2 linked regions of the Flavivirga eckloniae genome follow. The protein of the gene in region 2 interacts with the protein of the main gene of each other region in a pairwise test. Links are inferred from orthologs where the notes say so. Each region holds a gene or a part of one and is shown on either strand. Other genes may lie near its edges.

Region 1 (4,376 bases), 3.5 Mb from region 2 along the record:
ACCAATTTTAGGATCAATTGCAACACTAGGACTCATGGTGCTAGACATAAATATGCTTTTCACATAAGTACCTTTTGCAGTTGTTGGTTTCAATTTCATTAATGTCTGTAATAATTCATTTGCATTACCTGCAATTTTATCAGCACTAAATGAAGCTTTCCCTATAGCAGCGTGTACAATACCGGTTTTATCAACTTTAAAGTCAATTTTACCAGCTTTTACTTCTGTTACAGCTTTAGCAACATCCATAGTTACTGTACCTGTTTTAGGGTTAGGCATTAAACCTCTTGGACCTAATACACGTCCTAAAGGACCTAATTTCCCCATAACACTTGGCATAGTAATAATTACGTCTACGTCTGTCCAACCACCTTTAATTTTATCAAGGTACTCGTCTAAACCAACGTAATCTGCACCAGCTTCTTTAGCTTCTGCTTCTTTATCTGGTGTTACCAATGCTAATACTTTCATATCTTTACCAGTACCGTGTGGAAGTGATACAACACCTCTTACCATTTGGTTTGCTTTTCTAGGATCTACTCCTAAACGCACAGCCAAATCTACAGATGCATCAAACTTAGTATTAGTAATTTCTTTTATTAATGCTGATGCTTCATCAACAGAATAAAGTTTTCCTTTTTCTATTTTCGCTGCAGCCTCTTTTTGCTTTTTTGTTAATCTTGCCATTTCTAATGTCTTTTAAAAGATTAATTAGGAAATTTTCCTGTAACGGTTATTCCCATAGATCTTGCTGTACCAGCAACCATTTTCATAGCAGACTCTATAGTAAATGCATTTAAATCTACCATTTTGTCTTCTGCAATAGTTTTAATCTGATCCCAAGAAACTTTAGCTACTTTCTTTCGGTTTGGTTCTCCTGAACCTTTCTTCACCTTGGCCGCTTCTAATAATTGTACTGCAGCTGGAGGAGTTTTAATTACAAAGTCAAATGACTTGTCTTTGTAAACAGATATAACAACCGGTAATACTTTACCAGGCTTATCCTGTGTTCTAGCATTAAATTGCTTACAGAACTCCATGATGTTAACTCCAGCAGCACCTAAAGCGGGTCCAACCGGTGGCGATGGATTCGCAGCACCTCCCCGAACTTGTAACTTAACTACTTTACCTAATTCTTTTGCCATTTTTAATAATTTAGTTAGATACGATTCTTATAGTTTGGAAGCAAAAGAACGTATCTTCATATATAGTGTAACAATTATTATACTTTTTCAACTTGCATATAACTTAGCTCCAATGGTGTTTTTCTTCCAAAAATCTTAACCATTACTTCTAGTTTACGCTTTTCTTCATTTATCTTCTCAATAGTACCATCAAATCCATTAAATGGTCCGTCGATAACTTTTACTGTTTCTCCTTTAGTAAAAGGTATAGCAACATTTGCTGTTTCTTCTACAGATAACTCATCGACTTTACCTAGCATTCTGTTTACTTCAGACTGTCTAAGCGGTACTGGATCGCCTCCTTTAGTTTCTCCTAAAAACCCAATTACATTAGTAACCGAACGTATTATATGAGGCACTTCTCCTGTTAAATTAGCTTGGACCATAATATACCCTGGAAAAAACACTTTTTCTTTGTGTATTTTTTTTCCATTTCTAATTTGAATCACACGCTCTGTAGGAACTAATACTTGATCGACATAATCTTGAAGACCTAACCGAGCTATTTCATTCTCGATATAAGTTTTAATCTTATTCTCCTGACCACTTACAGCTCTTACTACGTACCACTTTTTTTCGCTTACTTCTGACATAAATTCAACAATTAATCTATTAATTAATTAACTGAAAATAATAACTAACAACTTTGCTAAATACTGTATCTACTCCCCAAATTGCTAAGGAGAATAAAATTGAAAATACAGCAACCAAAACTGTTAAGCTTTGTGCTTCTGCCCATGATGGCCAACTTACATTGTTCTTAAGTTCTCCGAATGATTCTTTTACGTAATTTACAATTCCAGCCATTTGTTATTTTTTTGAACGGATTAAATCCCTCTGTTCTTAAAGTTTTTTAACCTGACCACCTTGCCTTGTAGTGATTAAGTAAAAAACTATCCTCATTATTTTTATCTAAAAAAGCCAATTATAAATATTAGCTTCTTTTAAGCATGGGTTGAGAGACTCTCTTCGACTACGCTTTGCATAAACTTCTTTGCTCACAATCCTTTGCTTCGCACGGGTTGAGAGACTCGAACTCCCGACACCTGGTTTTGGAGACCAGTGCTCTACCAACTGAGCTAAACCCGTAAATATAAGTCAAGGTATTCCGAAAACGGAATACCTTAGCTTATTATGTATTCAACTGTATTAGTCTAAAATTTCAGTTACCTGACCAGCTCCTACTGTTCTACCACCCTCACGGATTGCGAAACGTAAACCTACGTTCAATGCAATTGGTTGGATTAATTCAACAGTAATAGTTAAGTTATCTCCAGGCATAACCATTTCAACTCCATCAGGAAGCGCAATGTTTCCAGTTACGTCAGTTGTACGTACGTAGAACTGTGGACGGTAGTTATTATGGAATGGAGTATGACGTCCACCTTCTTCTTTTTTAAGGATATAAACCTCAGCTTTGAAGTTTTTATGTGGTGTTACAGAACCTGGCTTACAGATTACCATACCTCTTGAGATTTGAGTTTTCTCAATACCTCTTAATAAGATACCAGCGTTATCTCCAGCTTCTCCTCTATCTAGGATTTGACGGAACATTTCAATACCTGTAATAGTAGATGTTAATTTCTCAGCACCCATACCAATAATCTCTACAGGATCACCAGTGTTAGCAATACCAGTTTCGATACGACCTGTTGCAACAGTTCCACGACCAGTAATTGAGAATACATCCTCGATTGGCATTAAGAAATCTTTATCAACTTCTCTTAATGGCTCTTCAATCCAAGAATCACAAGCTTTCATTAATTCTAATACTGTATCTACCCATTTTTGCTCTCCATTTAAAGCACCTAAAGCAGAACCTGAAATTACAGGACCATTATCTCCATCATATTCATAGAAGTTTAATAAATCTCTAACTTCCATATCTACTAACTCTAAAAGCTCCTCATCGTCAACCATATCTACTTTGTTTAAGAAAACAACGATACGAGGAATTCCTACTTGACGACCTAATAAGATGTGCTCACGAGTTTGTGGCATAGGACCATCTGTAGCAGCTACAACTAATATTGCACCATCCATTTGAGCAGCACCTGTTACCATGTTCTTTACGTAATCCGCGTGACCTGGACAGTCAACGTGAGCATAGTGACGATTCTCTGTTTGATATTCTACGTGAGATGTATTAATTGTAATACCTCTTTCTTTCTCTTCTGGAGCATTATCAATTTGATCGAAATCTCTTGCTTCTGATAAACCTGCATCAGCTAATACTTTAGTAATAGCAGCAGTTAAAGTTGTTTTACCGTGATCTACGTGTCCAATTGTACCAATATTTAAGTGTGGTTTTGAACGATCGAAAGTTGCCTTTGCCATGTTTTTTAAATAATTTAATCTTAGTTATATAATAATATTAGTGTATTCTAATTCTTTAGCTATTAAAATAGAGCCAATGACGGGAATTGAACCCGTGACCTCTTCCTTACCAAGGAAACGCTCTACCCCTGAGCTACACCGGCGTAAAGTTTTTATTTCCTATTCTTTTTAAATACATCTTAATATTTACAAACATTAAGACAATTCTCAAAAGAAGAGATTCCTGCCTCCGCAGGAATTTTGAGCGAGAGATCACGCTTTTGGCGTGACAACATTCGCTTAGAGCGAGAGACCGGGTTCGAACCGGCGACATTCAGCTTGGAAGGCTGACGCTCTACCAACTGAGCTACTCTCGCAATTGTTTAATTTTAGAGTTTTGAATTCTAAAATTGTTGGTGTGGGGAGAGCAGGATTCGAACCTGCGAAGACATAGTCAGCAGATTTACAGTCTGCCCTCGTTGGCCGCTTGAGTATCTCCCCAATTAAACTTATTTCATTTTTTAAAAGAACTTCCTTCAAACAGATATTAATTTTCTATCTGAAGATTCCTGCCTCCGCAGAAACTTAAAGAGCCGATGGAGGGACTCCCTTCGACTGCGCTCAGGATAAACTTCTCGTCCCTATTAACCTTTGTTTCAAAAACAAAACTCCAGTTAATTACCTGATACGTTTTTCAAAATTTCAAGAGCCGATGGAGGGACTCCCTTCGACTACGCTCAGGGTAAACTTCTCGCCCCTACTAACCTTTGTCTAAAAACAAACTCCAGTTAATTACCTGATACGTCTTTCAAAATTTCAAGAGCCGATGGAGGGACTCGAACCCACGACCTGCTGATTACAAATCAGCTGCTCTAG
Region 2 (17,408 bases):
GAAAACGTAGTACCATCTTTACCATCCTTAAGCTGAATACCAACTTCGGCTAATTCGTCTCGGATTTTATCAGATAAAGCAAAGTCTTTATTCGCTCTGGCTTCTTGTCTTAGTTTAATTAATATATCAACGGCTCCGGATAGTTTATCCGTTCCTGAATCACTTTTAGAAGCATTTTCAAGACCTAATACATCAAAAACAAAAATATTGATGGTAGTCTTAAAAAGATTTAAATCTTCGGCAGACAATGTTTCTGAGCCTTCCTTAATTTGATTGATGTATTTAGAAGCTTCAAATAAATGCGAAATTAAAATAGGTGAATTAAAATCATCATTCATAGCATCATAGCACTTCTGTTTCCAGGTGTTTACATCTATTGTAGACGTTTCAGAAGCTTTTAAGCCATCTAACAAATTAACAGCATCCATTAATCTGTAAAAGCCTTTTTCGCTAGCTAATAAACCATCATCAGTTAAATCTAAAACACTTCGATAAGACGATTGTGCATTAAAAAACCTAATCACACTAGGGCCGTAAGCTTTACTAAAGAATTTATTATTCCCAGATAATAATTCGTCTGGATTCACTGTGTTTCCAGTTGTTTTAGACATACGCTGTCCGTTAAGCTCTAACATATTGGCATGCATCCAATAGTTTACAGGCGATTTTCCTTTAGCAGCTTCATTTTGAGCAATTTCACATTCGTGGTGCGGGAATTTTAAATCCATACCGCCACCGTGAATATCAAATTGTTCGCCTAAGTACTTAGTACTCATAGCTGTACACTCTAAGTGCCAACCCGGGAAACCATCGCTCCAGGGAGATGGCCAACGCATAATATGTTGTGGTTCAGCTTTTTTCCAAAGTGCAAAATCCTGAGGATTCTTTTTATCGCTTTGTCCGTCTAGCTCTCGGGTATTATGAATTAAATCGTCAAGTTTACGCTTGCTTAATTTTCCGTAGTCGTTTGTTTCATTGAATTTATGCACATCAAAGTAAACAGAACCATTTACTTCGTAAGCGAAACCATTATCAATAATACTTTTTATAAGCTCGATTTGCTCTATAATATGACCTGTGGCTGTAGGCTCTATACTAGGCGGTAAAAAATTGAAGGTATTTAGAATGTTGTGAAAATCAACGGTATAGCGCTGCACAACTTCCATAGGTTCAATTTGCTCTAAACGCGCTTTTTTAGTGATTTTATCTTCACCGGCATCGGCATCATTTTCTAAATGACCAGCGTCTGTAATATTTCTAACGTAGCGTACTTTATAACCTAAATGTTTTAGATATCTAAATATCATATCGAAAGACATAAAAGTTCTTACGTTACCTAAGTGTACATTACTGTAAACGGTTGGACCACACACATACATACCTACATAACCTTCGTTAATTGGTTTGAATGTTTCTTTTTCTCCAGTAAGTGAATTGTATATTTTAATTTGTTGATGCTGAAAAAGGTGCATAAGCTAATATTGTATTTTGTTAAGTTGCTTGGCGTTAAGCTTTCAAAAAATGATTTTTTAGAGCATTAATCTTATTGGTTATTGATTCCACCTCTAATCTAATATTTTTATAGCTTTCTTCAGAAATAAAATTAAATTCTTTTGAAATTATTGATTGATTTAATAGTTCTAAGGTAGAACTATATGCTATTGTCATGAAGTGTGCCTTATTTTTATTTGCAAGCCTCACCGTTCCCTCAGCAATATTTGAGGAAACCGAAACAGAGCTTCTTCTCATTTGGGAGACTAATCCAAATTTTTCTTCATTTGGGTATAAATCTGTTATTTTATAAGTGTTAACAGCTAGCTGAATGGCCTCTTTCCAAACTTCTAGTTTTTCAAATGAGTAAATATGCATGAATAGGGTTAATTGGCAGTTTAACAACAAGCAAAGAACTAGAATTTTGTATCTAATTTTATATAGTCTAAAAATTCTCTACGAGTTGCTTCTTCTTTAAATTTACCCCCAAATTCTGAAGTTACCGTACTACTTTCAATATCTCTTATGCCTCTGGAATTAACACACAAATGTTTTGCATCTACCACACAAGCAACATCTTGAGTTCCTAAAACCTCCTGAAGTTCTTTTACTACTTGTATGGTTAATCGTTCTTGAACTTGCGGACGTTTAGCAAAATAATCGACTATACGATTCATTTTAGATAGCCCGACAACAGTTCCGTTAGAGATATAGGCGATATGCGCTTTTCCAACTATAGGCAATAAATGGTGCTCACAGGTTGAATAAACAGTAATGTTTTTCTCAACAAGCATTTCACCATACTTATATTTATTTTCAAATGTGGAAGCGCTTGGTTTTCTTTTCGGATCCAGTCCACCAAAAATTTCATTAACAAACATTTTGGCAACACGGTTTGGTGTACCATTCAAACTATCATCGGTTAAGTCAAGACCTAACGTTTCCATAATATGACGCACATCATCCTTAATAATGTCTATTTTTTCTTCGTTAGAAAGTTTAAAGGCATCATTTCGTAATGGTGTATTTGAAGAAGTTCCTATATGGTCATCTCCTAAAGAATCGAATTGTTCGATGTTATTTTCAATTTTCATTTAGCTAAAAAGTGATGTTTTTGATCTGCAAAGATAAGTAAAACACTTTTGTTATGTTTTGTCTTAACAAACAATTAATTATTGGGAATTCTATGATAATATAAATCAAGGTTGCCTTTAAGTTTTATGTTCAATTTTTACCTAAACATGAGGAGTTTTCAGCAAAAAATCAAATAGTTGGTCTTTGTTTTGGGCAATTAATTACATTAAAAATCAAAAAAAAAGGTTGTCTTAAAAGTTATTGTAATTCAATATTGTCAGATGGAATTTGTCGAAACCGATATTGATTATCTGGTAATTTAAAAATATTTCGACAAACTCGATATGACGTTGAACTTACTTTTGAGACAACCTCTTTACGAAATTTCTTGAGCTATATGTGATTCTAAATATTAAAGCTTAAGGACAAAGTTATATTTGAGTTTGAATTGTCTATACTGGCTTCAGGAGCATTATCAAATTCTAAACGGTATAGTTCATTTCTAAACGACCTTTCTGAATGATCGTATGTAATATCCAATTTGGTATTTCCAAAGTTATAACCAACTCCAAAAGAGTAGCCATTTAAATCGCCAATAGTAAAGCCATCTTTATACGGGCTTTCTTCAAGACGGTATCCGCCTCTAAAACTAAATTGTTCATGTTTATATTCACCACCAATTCTATAAGTAGCAGCATCTGTTAGTCTATTGCTTATAATGTTATTCTGTTCGGCAAAATAGGTGTCTGTTGTAGGTCTAAACTTTGTTTTGCTGTAATCTTTACGAGAATAATCGAAACTAATAAGACCACGCTTTCCAAAAACATAAGCAAAACTTCCTGTGATTTTAGCCGGGGTTTGTAGTTTGTATTGCGGAAGAACATTTACAACGTCTGGATTGATAACCTGTACTTCATTAGATCCTCCCTCGTCTCTTACAGTAGCTAGGAATTGTGTGGTTTCTTCTTCAATAGTGTACCAGATAGGGGAGTTGTATGTAAGTCCAAGTCTAACTGCACTAGTTAGTTTTAAAATGCCTCCTAATTGGAAAGAAAACCCATTACCGGTAGTAGATAAATTATTTCTAAATTCCACGCTGTTGACAATAGATCCTGCGTTGTTATTATCTTCAAATAGCAAAGTAGAGCGTTCGTAGTTGATAAAATGAGAATTTAAGTTTACTCCTAAATATAAATTGTCTTTATATTGGGTTGCTAAATTAAATGTGATTTTACCATTATATCCTGTTGAAGCATAGGTATAATCATGATCAAAATTTCCAGGGCTTATATTAGAAGTGTATACTGTATTTGCATTATCATCGTTTTCTGGTTCAAGAATGAATGACTCATAACCTAAAAATGCTTGTTGATGGGAAAAACCGTTAAAAAAACCTATGTCTTGATAAGCATCACTTAGAGACTCTTCTGGTAAAGCAGATATTTGATCTAATCGTTTACCATTTGCATGATCGTAAAAGTAACTAGCTATCGAATTGTTAAAATTAGGGTCATTATCTGTGTTTGTGCCTCTGGCTATCCAATTTATGTCATGGTCGCTGGTTTTTTCGTAAGAAATACCAATTGAAAACTTTCTCCATGGAGAATTGGTATTGCTGGCAAATACAAAAGCAAACCCACCTTGGTCTATATTGAAATTAGAATCGTTGGTGCTATTTAACCCATTATAGTATTGCGTATCGCTATTAGATTCTGAATTCGATAAAGTGAAAGAGGCATGACTTCTGCTAAAAACAGCAGAGCCAGCAGGATTTAAACTTAATCCGCTCAAATCTCCACCCAGTGCTCCAAAAGCTCCGCTTAATGCCCTAAAACGAGCTGTTCCCTGTATATTATCCTGGGAGAATCTTAAGGCATCTGTAATATCTTGAGCATAAATTGTAGACATAGATAGCACACCTATGAACAGTAAATGTAACTTTTTCATATAGACTAGTATTTTTTTTCTTTTATAATTTTAACGACGTCTTCCTCCACTTGATGAACGAGAGCTTCTGCTACTTCCACTATAGCTTCTGCCACCGGATGATCTAGATGCAGAACTCGATCTAGAGCTTCTGCTTGGTGTATAACCTGAGCTTCTAGACGAAGAAGATGATCTTCTGTAAGTATTGCTACTAGAACTTCTGTTTGTACTTGAAGGTTGTTGTCTGTAAACAGTACTCGAACTTCGTCTTGCAGTTGGAGTAGATGACCTTCTAACAGAATTAGCTGAAGGTGTTCTGGAAGTTACTGTTCTTCTTTGTGTAGTTGGATATCTGCGGGTTTCGCTAGAATTGTAATTTCTGGAGCTATAATTTCTGGAATTGTTAACTCTGGCTGATGCGCCCGTACTGCTTCTTCTTGCAGTGTTATATCTTGAAGTAGCAGTACCTCTACCTGAATTACGTGTAGCAGTACTACGTCTGGATGTACTTAAGTTATTTCTACTTATACCTCTTGTTGTTCTATTAGATGCATAATAACTACCCCTTCTACCGGTATTATATGAAAAACCTCTTCTGCTATATCTGTTATTGGCATAGTAGCGATTACCATATCGATAGCCTGTATTGTAATAAGGATACCCCCAATTGTTATAAAATCCACCACCATAAAAAGGAGGGCACCAGAAAGGATCGTAAAAGCCCCAGTTGTTCCATCTGTTGTTCCATCCCCAGTTGTTCCATCCCCAGCCAAATCCTACATTCCAGCCATTATTCCATCCCCAATTGTTCCAACCGTTGTCTACATAGTTTATGGTAACTGTATTGCTATCCTGTCCCCAACCGGCATGGCCTTGGTAATTGTTGGGTATGGTGTCATTTTCAACATAATTATTTCCTTCGTATGAATCTATATCGGTAAAAATAGCATCATCAGAAAAAAGATTTTCGGCTTCTAAAGACTTATTTTTAAAGTGATTTTGATAGAATTTACTATTAGAATTGTTTGGAACTTCAACAACCGTTTGACTTTGAGGCGGAGCGGTTTCAACACCTACTTGTCTCTTTGTACTGCCATAAATACCGTCATCATCTGCACCTACGTATTGGTAAGAGCCACAAGAGGCTAAACCAAATAGCAAACCTAAAATGGCAACAAATGATACTTTCCCTTTTAAGTAGTTTATATATTGCATATCTCTAGAATTTTATTGTTGAACATAACAAAAATAGTTAGTTTTGTTGAACTATTTTTTTATTTAACAAAGTCACAATATTTGTGCCAAAAAAATGATATGAGTAAAAAACTTACTAGTAGAGCGGAAGATTATTCGAAATGGTATAACGAATTAGTTGTAAAAGCAGATCTTGCTGAGAACTCGGCAGTTAGAGGTTGCATGGTGATAAAACCCTATGGTTATGCTATTTGGGAAAAAATGCAGGCAGAGTTAGACAGGATGTTTAAGGAAACAGGGCACCAGAACGCTTATTTTCCATTATTTGTACCTAAAAGTTTATTTGAAGCAGAAGAAAAAAATGCAGAAGGATTTGCTAAAGAGTGTGCAATTGTAACCCATTATAGATTACAGAACGATCCGGATAAGAAAGGAAAATTACGAGTTGATCCTGAAGCAAAACTAGAAGAAGAATTAATAGTTCGACCTACAAGTGAAGCTATCATATGGAATACATATAGAGGATGGATTCAATCGTATAGGGATTTACCTCTTTTAATAAACCAATGGGCCAATGTGGTACGTTGGGAAATGCGAACACGTTTATTTTTACGTACAGCAGAGTTTTTATGGCAAGAAGGCCATACGGCACACGAAACGAAGGAAGAGGCTTTAACAGAAGCTAAGCTGATGAACAATGTTTATGCAACGTTTGTTGAAAACTTTATGGCTATACCTGTAATACAAGGTGTAAAAACAGAGAGTGAGCGTTTTGCCGGGGCAGAGGAAACTTACTGTATTGAAGCTTTAATGCAGGATGGAAAAGCATTGCAGGCAGGAACATCTCATTTTCTTGGTCAGAACTTTGCAAAAGCTTTCGATGTTAAATATGCTAATAAAGAAGGCAAGCAAGATTATGTTTGGGCTACATCCTGGGGTGTTTCTACACGTTTAATGGGGGCTTTAATTATGACCCACAGTGATGATAACGGATTGGTTTTACCTCCAAACTTAGCACCAAATCAAGTTGTTATAGTGCCAATATATAAGAGTGAAGAAGATTTAAATGCAATTACAGAAGTTGCTAATAGTATTTCAAGCGATTTAAGAGGGAAAAATATATCGGTAAAATTTGATAATAGGACAACCCACAGACCGGGGGCTAAATTTGCACAGCATGAATTACAAGGTGTACCATTACGTATAGCTATCGGACCTAAGGATTTGGAGAATGGTACTGCAGAGATAGCTCGTAGAGATACCTTGACTAAGCAAACGGTTAATCTAAATGATTTAACAGACACCATTGAAGGTTTATTAAAAGAAATTCAAGAAACATTATTTAAAAAAGCTTTAGATTTTAGAAATTTACATATTACTGAAGTAGATACTTTCGATGAATTTAAGGATGTTTTAGAAACAAAAACAGGATTTATTTCTGCGCATTGGGATGGAACAAATGAGACTGAAGAAAAAATAAAAGAACTAACAAAAGCTACCATTCGTTGTATTCCTTTAGATATGAATGAAGTAGAAGGGGTATGTGTGTACTCTGGAAAACCTTCTAAGGGTAGGGTGTTATTTGCAAAAGCATATTAATTGAAATTTTTTTCAAAAAAAATTGTTTAGCTATTGTGACATTTAAAAATAGTTGTATTTTTGCATCCGCAATGGGAACATTGCAGGTTATTTGAAAGAATTTTTAAAAGTGTTGCAAGTTTAAATATAATGTTTATATTTGCGCTCTCAAAAAACAAATGGCCCGTTCGTCTATCGGCTAGGACGCCAGGTTTTCATCCTGGTAAGAGGGGTTCGATTCCCCTACGGGCTACAATATTTTAATAATAAAAAGAACAAATGGCAAATCATAAGTCAGCGTTAAAAAGAATTAGAAGTAACGAATCTAAGCGTTTATTAAATAAGTACCAGCACAAAACGACTCGTAACGCTATTAAAAAGTTACGTGAGTTAACTGACAAGAAAGAAGCTGAGACTTTATTTCCTTCAGTAGTATCTATGTTAGATAAACTAGCTAAGAAAAATGTTATTCACGCTAACAAAGCTGCAAACCTTAAATCTGGTTTAGCTAAACATGTTGCTGCACTTTAATTAAAATTAAAGTTTAAAATATTTAAAAGCTTCTCAGAAATGAGAGGCTTTTTTTATGGTACAACTTTTTTAAGTTGTAATTGCTTTAAATAATTTAGAGTTTTATAGAGTTAGATATAAACTGAATTTCTTGAAAACATCATAAAAATGAGGGATCATTTTGTGGTTTTTCATATTGTTTTTTTCTTGTAAAAGAAAATGTTCAAAACTGATTGGTATAATTACACAAAATCTTGCAAAAGTATTAGTATTTGATTTGTAAAAATATAAATTTGCAAATCTAACAAGTCAAAAATCAAATCCTTTGGAAAATAAAAAAGCAATTAAATTAATCGATAAAATTCTAGATAATCTTGACGAAACAGGTATCAATACGGATACTTTAATCGACGATATTAAAGAATTAAGAACGTATGCTTTAGAGGAGCAAATACCATTAGTCGTAAAGGTTCTTAGGTTTACTTACGAGCATATAGAAAAGTACAATTCATTCATGATTCCTATTTTGGACGATGAGCCTACAGGCGAAGAGGAGCTTATTGAAGAAAGAGAAGAAGACTCTCCTGTAGATAGTCTTAAGTATTTACTATCTCTTATGAAAAACTTGAATAACAAAATAAACATATCGGACTTAAAAGAATATAGAAACCTTTTAATGACGTATTAATATAGAAATAAGAAGATAGTTTTCGAGAAACGATATCAAAAAAGCCTTAACATATTTCTGTTAAGGCTTTTTTTTAAGTTTAAGTCTAGTTTAGTTAAGTATGAATGCTAGCCATTCATAGAGATTAAAAACTCTTCGTTATTTCTTGTTTGTTTAAAACGCTCGTTAATAAATTCCATAGCTTCAACTGGGTTCATATCTGCAAGGTACTTACGCATTACCCACATACGTTGAATGGTATTTTCATCCAATAAAATATCATCACGACGTGTACTGGATGATGTAAGATCGATAGCAGGGAAAATTCTACGGTTAGATATTTTTCTATCTAATTGTAACTCCATATTACCAGTTCCTTTAAATTCTTCGAAGATCACTTCGTCCATTTTAGAACCAGTTTCTGTTAATGCCGTAGCAATAATAGTTAAAGATCCTCCATTTTCGATATTTCTCGCAGCACCAAAGAATCGTTTTGGTTTGTGTAGCGCATTAGCATCTACACCACCACTTAGTATTTTACCCGATGCTGGTTGAACTGTATTGTAAGCTCTTGCTAAACGTGTAATAGAATCTAAAAGAATAACGACATCATGACCACATTCAACTAATCTCTTAGCTTTTTCTAACACGATGTTCGCGATTTTTACATGCTCATGAGCTTCTTTATCGAAGGTAGAGGCAATAACTTCACCACGTACATTACGCTGCATATCTGTTACCTCCTCAGGACGCTCATCAATTAGTAAAATCATTTGATATACTTCAGGATGGTTTGCTGCAATAGCATTTGCAACATCCTTTAATAACATGGTTTTTCCTGTTTTTGGCTGCGATACGATCATACCACGTTGCCCTTTTCCTATAGGAGAGAACAAATCCATTATTCTGGTAGAAATTGTGCTTTGCTTTTCGGCAATGTCAAATTTCTGTTGCGGAAACAATGGTGTTAAATGTTCAAAAGAGACTCTGTCTCTAACCACATTAGGATTTTGTCCATTAATTTTACTGACTTTAATTAATGGAAAATATTTTTCACCTTCTTTAGGAGGTCTTACATGACCAAGAACGGTATCTCCTGTTTTTAAACCAAACAATCTAATTTGTGATTGAGAAACATAAATATCATCTGGTGATGACAGATAGTTATAATCAGAAGAACGTAAAAAACCATAACCATCTTGCATGATATCTAAAACGCCTTCACTTTCTATAATGGCATCAAATTCGAAATCAGGTTCTCTGTAACGGTTTCTTCCATCTTTGTTTCCAGTCTCAACATTACCATTTTTTTGGTTTTGGTTACGATGTTGGTTTTTTTGTTGATTATCTCGTCTTTGATGAGATTTTTGCTGGTTATCGTTTTGGTTTTTTGGTTTTTGGTTATTATCCTGTTTCTGGTTATTGTCCTGTTTTTGCTCTTCCTTATTTTGTTTAGTAGGAGTATCAGGTTTAGGAGTATTAGCCTTTTCCGGGATTTCAGCTTTTTGTTCTGTCGAAGCTTTTGCTTCGTTCTGTTTAGGTGTGTTTTTTGCTGGCGTGTTTTTAGTAGGTTTTTGAACACGCTGTCTTGGTTTTCTCGCTGGTTTATTTTCTGTTTTCTTTTCCGTAGTTTCTTCGGTGGGCGAAACAGCAGCTTTTACTGCCTTTGGATCGGCAGCTTGTTGATCTAGTATCTGATAAACTAAATCTAATTTTTTTAATGAACGGTATTTGGGAACGTTCAATTTTTTGGCGATCTCTTGTAAGTCAGAGAGCTTCTTTTCTTTTAATTGCGAAATTTCAAACATTTATTGTTTAATTGAATATATGTATAATACAAATTTTGAGTAATTCTGAAAAACGATCTCTTATTTCTGAAGAATTAACGACTTGTAATAGCGGTCGTTGAGAATTATTAGTGCAATTATACAACTTTATTTTAATTTTTAGAGGTATTTTTTTAAAAGAAACTGTTATTTTTGCTTTCAAGTTTATAAAATGATATGCTACAACGTATTCAAACAATATATCTATTAATGGCAGCAGGAGCCTCTGCTGGATTGGTTTTTGTTTTTCATTTATGGAAAACAAATGAAGGTGTTAGTGTATTTGCTAAAGATAATATGCTATACTTAGGATTGTTCTTAGGTTCAGCAATATTATCGATAATAGCTATTTTTATGTACAAAAACAGGAAGTCTCAGTTTGTATTGGGACGACTTAACATCATATTAAACTTTATTTTACTAGGATTTTTTGTATATCTATCTCTAAATTTATCTGGAGAAACGGCGGTTTCTGAGAAAGGTATTGGGATGTTTCTTCCTATTGTTTCTATCGTGTTTTTGGCATTAGCCAATAAAGCCATCAAAAAGGATGAAGATCTTGTAAAATCTGTAGATCGATTGCGATAAACCTAACATCTTAGTAGTATTAGTGCGTTAAAAACCCAAAGTGAAAGCTTTGGGTTTTTTTATAAGCCTCCCCTAATCCCTACAAAGGAGGGAAACATTCAACCCTATAAAATATAAGTGAAACATGATATATCGAAGCAGTGGGGTAGTCCTTCCCTTTGGGAAGGATTTAGGAAGGGCTTAACGTTTATTAAATTCAATAACCTCTAAATTGTCAATCTTACTACCATCTATAGTAAAACGAAGCATGGTACGTATTTTATGGAAACCGTGTTTACCAACAGCTCCAGGATTCATGTGCAATACCCCCAGTTTTTTATCTGCCATTACTTTTAATATATGCGAATGCCCACAAATAAAAAGTTTGGGTGGATTTTGTCGTATTTCGTCACGAACTCTCATATTGTAAGCATTAGGGTATCCACCAATGTGTGTTATCCAAACATCAACGTCTTCGCACATAAACCGATTATTTTCCGGGAATTCCGCTCTTGCTTTACTGTCATCGATATTTCCATAAACAGCACGTAAGGGTTTTAACCTTTTTATGGCATCAGTTACCATTAAGTCGCCAATATCGCCTGCATGCCAAACTTCATCTACTTGTTTAACATATTTTAAAATGTCGTTGTCTATGTAACTATGTGTATCAGAGAGTAATAATATTTTAATCATAATTGGTTTAAAAATCTTTTAATATATAATTAAGATTCGTGTATTCGCAGGAATAACAAAACTATCTATCTTTGCATACCATATGTTGTGTAAAATTAATATAAGAAAACAGCGTTTTTATAACTGTTGATTTAAATAATGTATGGTATTCATATAACAAAAGTATTAAATCAGATTGAGGTATTTTATAGAACTTTCCTATAACGGTGGCGCGTATCATGGATGGCAAAACCAGCCAAAAGATATATCGGTACAAGAAGTTATAGAAAAAGCACTGTCTATGCTTTTAAAAGATGCGATTGCTATTATGGGAGCAGGGCGTACAGATACAGGTGTTCATGCTTCTCAAATGTTTGCCCATTTTAATACCCAAGTTGCTTTTAATGAAACGGATTTGGTTTTTAAATTGAATTCTTTTCTACCAAAAGATATTGCTATTCGCGATATTTTTAAAGTAAAGGACGAAGCCCATGCCAGATTCGATGCCATAAGCAGGACTTATTTATATAGAATAGCGTTAAAAAAAGATGTGTTTTCGTTTAACAATACTTTTTTTGTGAAGCAAAATTTGGATGTTGACAAGATGAATGAGGCTTCAGAAATTCTATTGAAGTATAAAGATTTTCAATGCTTTTCAAAAAGTAATACCGATGTAAAAACGTATTATTGTGATATAATGAAGGCTGTATGGACACTTGAAAATAATGAGCTTCATTTTGTCATAAAAGCAGATCGGTTTTTACGTAATATGGTTCGTGCAATTGTAGGTACTATGATTAATATAGGCTTAGGTAAAATAGATGTAGAAGATTTGCACACTATAATAAAGTCTAAAAATAGGAGTGAAGCTGGATTTTCGGTGCCTGCACATGGATTATATTTAAAACAAGTAGAATATCCTAACGATATAAAAATACATGAGTAAAAAACAAGATAAAATATTTGATATTGCCTTATTTAAGCGCCTTTTTCAATATATAAAACCCTATAAATTTGTTTTTTCGGTGTTGGTGCTTTTGGTAATTTTATTGGCAGTTTTTAGTGCGGCAACACCTCATGTAACGCGACTGGCAATAGATGATAGTATTGCGGGAGATAACCCAAAAGAGTTTCTCTTTTACATTACGATCATGTTTGCAATTTTAATTTTGCAAACCATATTTCAGCTAGCATTTATTTATTACGCTGCATGGTTGGGGCAAACTTTGGTAGTAGATGTACGTATAAAGTTGTTCGATCACTTACTGCGTTTTAAAATGAAATATTACGATAACTCTTCTGTAGGCGTGCTCATTACAAGAGCTGTAACGGATATGGAGCGTATCGCCGATATTTTCGGGCAGGGTTTATTCATGATCTTTAGGGATTTATTAACCATGGCTGTAGTTTTTGGAGTTATGGTGTATACCAATTGGAGATTAAGCTTAATCGTATTTATTATGTTGCCTGTTCTGTTATACGCAACCCGTGTTTTTCAAAAGTATATGAAAAAGGCTTTTGAAGAAGTTAGAACCGAGGTTTCCAATTTGAATTCCTTTGTACAAGAACGATTAACCGGTATGAAGATTCTACAATTATTTACCCGAGAAACTGTAGAATATGAGAACTTCAAAAAAATTAATGCTAGACATAAAAAAGGCTGGCTTAAAACCGTTTGGTATAACTCCATTTTCTTTCCATTGGCAGATTTATCATCGTCGGTAACCATAGGTTTGGTTGCTTGGTATGGTGGATTAAATGTAGTGCTGGAGGGTAAGGTTACAGAAGGAGTTTTAGTAGCATTCATTATGTACGTTCCTATGTTGTTTAGACCATTGCGTCAAATAGCAGATAAGTTTAATACACTACAAATGGGAATGGTGGCTGCTAATAGAGTATTTAAAGTTATTGATACAACTTCACAAATTGACGATACGGGAACTCATGTTGCAGAGCATTTTAAAGGCCATTTAAAATTCGATAATGTATTTTTTAGCTACGTAGAAGATGAAGAAGTATTAAAAGGAGTTTCTTTTGATGTCAATGCAGGGGAAACCGTGGCTATTGTTGGAGCAACAGGAGCCGGAAAATCGACTATCATTAACTTATTAAATCGTTTTTATGAAATCAAGGATGGTGTTATTTGTGTAGACGACATCGATATTAGGGAAGTAACCTTGGCATCTCTGCGTACCCAAATAGCAGTAGTATTACAAGATGTGTTTTTATTTGCAGACACTATTTTAAACAATATAACCTTAAACCATCCAGAGATTACCGAAGCTCAAGTACACCAGGCAGCAAAAGAAATTGGTATTCACGACTTTATAATGAGCTTGCCAAATGGTTATCATTACAATGTAAAAGAAAGAGGAGTCATGTTATCCTCAGGTCAGCGCCAGCTTATATCATTTTTAAGAGCCTATGTAACCAATCCAAGTATATTGGTTTTAGATGAAGCCACATCCTCTGTCGATTCATATTCAGAACAACTCATTCAAAATGCTACAGATAAAATAACTAAAGGTAGAACATCAATAGTTATTGCTCACCGATTGGCAACCGTTAAAAAGGCCGATAAAATTATTGTCATGGATGCTGGTAATATTGTAGAACAAGGAACACATAAAGAGTTACTTAAAAAAGAAAACGGGTATTATAAAAACTTGTATGAAGTTCAATTTTTACAGGAGGAAGAAGTTATATAGTTTAGCTTAATTAGTGATAATTACCAGTCCAGTATTAATAAAAATACATAATACATTTTTAGCACATTATATGCTTTGAAGCTTACACAATCGACTATCAATGTGATTTTGAGAACCTGTCATATTTCTCTAAAACTTTTTTCAGACTAAATGGTGATAAAAACCTATTGATTATAGAAAAAAATACCGCAAGCAGTGTGTTTAATTAGCTCTATTGTGCTTATTTTGTAGTAAGGCATCACTAAAAATTTTTAAAGACCAAATTATATCATGTATTTAAGAACAATTAAGTTACTCCTGGCATTTGTTATTAGTTTTTCTATTTACGGACAAAATGCACCCGATAATTTTAAGAATCCTATTTTATCCGGTTTTTACCCAGACCCCTCTATATGTCGTGTAGGTGATACCTATTACATGGTTAATTCCAGCTTCGAATGGTTTCCCGGATTGCCGATTCATGAAAGTAAAGATTTGGTTAATTGGAAACTTATTGGACATGGTTTATCTCGACCAACTCAAATAGATTATAAAGATGGTTTAAGAAATTCTAATGGAATTTTTGCACCAACCATTCGCTATCGTGAAGGAAAGTTTTACATTATCTGTACCATGGTAGGAGGTAAGGGGAATTTTATTATTACAGCCGAACATCCTGCCGAATCATGGTCTGACCCGATATGGATTAAAGATGCTCCCGGAATTGATCCTTCTCTTTTTTGGGATGATGACGGTAGATGCTATTACACCGGAGCAGGTGTGATTGACGGAACCAGTGGAGATTGGCCAGGAAAGAATGGTATTTGGATGCAGGAGATTAACCCGGATAAGGGTGAACTTATAGGGGAGAAAAAGCAGCTTACTTTTGGGCACGCTTCCAATGCGCGTTGGGCGGAAGGACCACATTTATTTAAAATTAATGGTGAATACTTGTTATTAATTGGAGAAGGTGGGACTGGAGAATACCACTCGGTAACCGTTTTTAATAGTAAAAATCTTTGGGGTCCTTATATTCCTAATCATGCTAATCCTGTTATGACACACCGCCATTTGAGCGATACATATGCTATAGGACAAACAGGTCATGCCGATTTGGTACAAACCCAAAATGGAGATTGGTGGAGCGTTATGCTAGCCAAACGAAAAGTAGATGGATATATAACATTGGCTCGTGAAACGTTTTTGGCAAAGGTTAAAATGACCGAACAAGAATCGGGGATAACACCAATTTTTAATCCAGGTAAAGGCTTGTTGCAATTTGAACAAAAGCGTCCGGATTTGCCATGGACTCCTGTAGCTAAAAAACCAACACAAGAAGATTTTAATAATGAAGAATTACCACTCGACTGGAATTTTTTAAGAACTCCCAAAACAAATTGGTACACCATTAAAAAAGGATATCTAGGTTTAAAACTACGACCTCAAACTTTAGAAGAACTAAAAAATCCTTCATTTATAGGTAGACGAACGTTGTACCATAATTATGAGGCTGCTACTAAAGTTCATTTTAAGACTAAAAAAGCTAACGAAAGTGCAGGATTGGCTATTTATCGTCGAAACGGAAATAGTTTTCAATTGTTAAAACAAAAGGATCAGCTGGTTTTAATAAAAGTCTATCAAAAAGATAATGTAGGAGATATTACCCCAAAAGAAATGGCAAGGGTTCCTTACAAAGGTGATTCCGTAATATTTCATGTAAAAGTAGAAGGTGTAAAGGCACAATTTAGTTATGGAACTTCTTTATCTGATTTAAAACAAATTGGAGACATTCAAGATTATGCCATACTTTCCGATGAAATTGCACAACGATTTAACGGGGTTTATATTGGGGTGTATGCGACTTCTTCTGGTGAAGAAAGTAAACGAACCTCAAACTTTGATTGGTTTTCTATGAAGGAAATTAATTGACGTTACATTAAATAATAATTATGACACATTACGCCGCTTTATGAGCGGCATTAATGGCATCTAAAGTACCATTAAGGTACATTACAATACCAGCTAAAACACTAAATATTAAAAATAAAACAACAAGAATTAATAAAAATAAAATGGTTTTTAGTACAATACTTTTAAAACTTAATTTGAAGAGGCGCTTAAAACCATAAGCATAGTATAAAATTTGTATCCCTATAAATGCAAGTCCCATTACACCAAAATTAATTCCAAAAAAAGCAGCAGTTATAATTAGTATAGAGCTTACCATTGAAATGTGAGCGGACAAATACATGTTTGTTACCAAATGCTCGGTGTAATTGTATTTCTTATAATTGAAAAAAATAATTTTTGAAATCAGGGCATAACCTGGAACTATAAGCATATATAAGATCGATTGGTATTCCTGAGTAAAACTCATATTCTTTTTTTGAAATTCTTCAGCACCTTCACGAACAAGAAAACCCATATCCAATAATTCAGGAAAAAACTTATTCAAAACAAACATTTGAAAACCAGATAGTGTAAGCGCAATGGCAAAATAGTTAATAACATTAACATACTTTTTTCGAGTACCACCAATATAGCTTTCTATAACGGTTTCTGGTTCTGTAAAAAGCTTTATAAACGTTTGCAAAAACCTGTTGTCGTAGTCAAAATATGTTTTGGCAAAATGCTTGAGCAGATTTTTTAAAGTAAGCCTGTTCTTTATTACTCTGGCTCCACAAGCTCCACAAAAATTAATGTCAACAGGTAAATCGTTATTGCAGTTCTTACAAAGCATTACGATAAATCTTCTTTAATCAAGGAATTAAGTTGGTTTGTATCTTTAAAAACAACAAACTCTCCATCTTTAAAATAGGAAATATGCCCAGTTTCTTCACTTACAACAAGAGCTAGTGCATCTGTTTTTTCGGTAACTCCAATAGCAGCTCTATGACGAAGCCCAAAACGCTGCGGAATAGTTTTTTCGTTATTTACAGGTAAAATAACACGCGTTGCTTTTACAATGTTATTGCTAACTATAATCGCACCATCGTGTAACGGGCTATTTTTAAAAAAAATACTTTCAATTATGGGTTGGGTTACCTTGATATTCATTTCATCTCCCGACGAGGATAAAAAATCCAGACTATTATTACGTTCAAAAACGATTAAGGCACCGGTTTTAGACATAGACATTTTGTGACAAGCCGAAACGATGGCATTGATATCGGTTTCATCGGTTGTTTCAGTTTTTAAAAATTTAAGCTGCTT

The links.
Region 1: the proteins of rho (region 2) and nusG interact in binary tests that used the Escherichia coli proteins (3 or more experiments, as listed by UniProt). The link is inferred for Flavivirga eckloniae from one-to-one orthologs.

The regions. Positions count from the first base shown.
Region 1 is NZ_CP025791.1:1,416,634-1,421,009, forward strand. The notes cover bases 1-2,749. They hold nusG (transcription termination/antitermination protein NusG), read right to left. Parts: upstream 1,778-2,749; coding sequence 1,223-1,777; downstream 1-1,222. Other genes in these bases: rplA (50S ribosomal protein L1), read right to left, coding at 1-687; rplK (50S ribosomal protein L11), read right to left, coding at 708-1,145; secE (preprotein translocase subunit SecE), read right to left, coding at 1,797-1,991; tuf (elongation factor Tu), read right to left, coding at 2,334-2,749. Outside these bases: more of tuf, read right to left, coding at 2,750-3,521. UniProt on the Escherichia coli protein: Part of the processive rRNA transcription and antitermination complex (rrnTAC). The complex forms an RNA-chaperone ring around the RNA exit tunnel of RNA polymerase (RNAP).
Region 2 is NZ_CP025791.1:4,883,951-4,901,358, forward strand. Bases 7,909-10,805 are described here. They hold rho (transcription termination factor Rho), read right to left. Parts: upstream 10,249-10,805; coding sequence 8,569-10,248; downstream 7,909-8,568. Other genes in these bases: C1H87_RS20075 (hypothetical protein), read left to right, coding at 8,099-8,461; C1H87_RS20085 (DUF4293 domain-containing protein), read left to right, coding at 10,444-10,805. Outside these bases: cysS (cysteine--tRNA ligase), read right to left, coding at 1-1,472; C1H87_RS20040 (four helix bundle protein), read right to left, coding at 1,507-1,869; GTP cyclohydrolase I FolE, read right to left, coding at 1,908-2,585; C1H87_RS20050 (OmpP1/FadL family transporter), read right to left, coding at 2,971-4,512; C1H87_RS20055 (hypothetical protein), read right to left, coding at 4,543-5,706; proS (proline--tRNA ligase), read left to right, coding at 5,806-7,284; rpsT (30S ribosomal protein S20), read left to right, coding at 7,543-7,794; more of C1H87_RS20085, read left to right, coding at 10,806-10,854; C1H87_RS20090 (metallophosphoesterase family protein), read right to left, coding at 11,035-11,529; tRNA pseudouridine(38-40) synthase TruA, read left to right, coding at 11,705-12,454; C1H87_RS20100 (ABC transporter ATP-binding protein), read left to right, coding at 12,447-14,216; C1H87_RS20105 (glycoside hydrolase family 43 protein), read left to right, coding at 14,487-16,124; C1H87_RS20110 (DUF3667 domain-containing protein), read right to left, coding at 16,153-16,935; C1H87_RS20115 (diadenylate cyclase), read right to left, coding at 16,935-17,408. UniProt on the Escherichia coli protein: Facilitates transcription termination by a mechanism that involves Rho binding to the nascent RNA, activation of Rho's RNA-dependent ATPase activity, and release of the mRNA from the DNA template.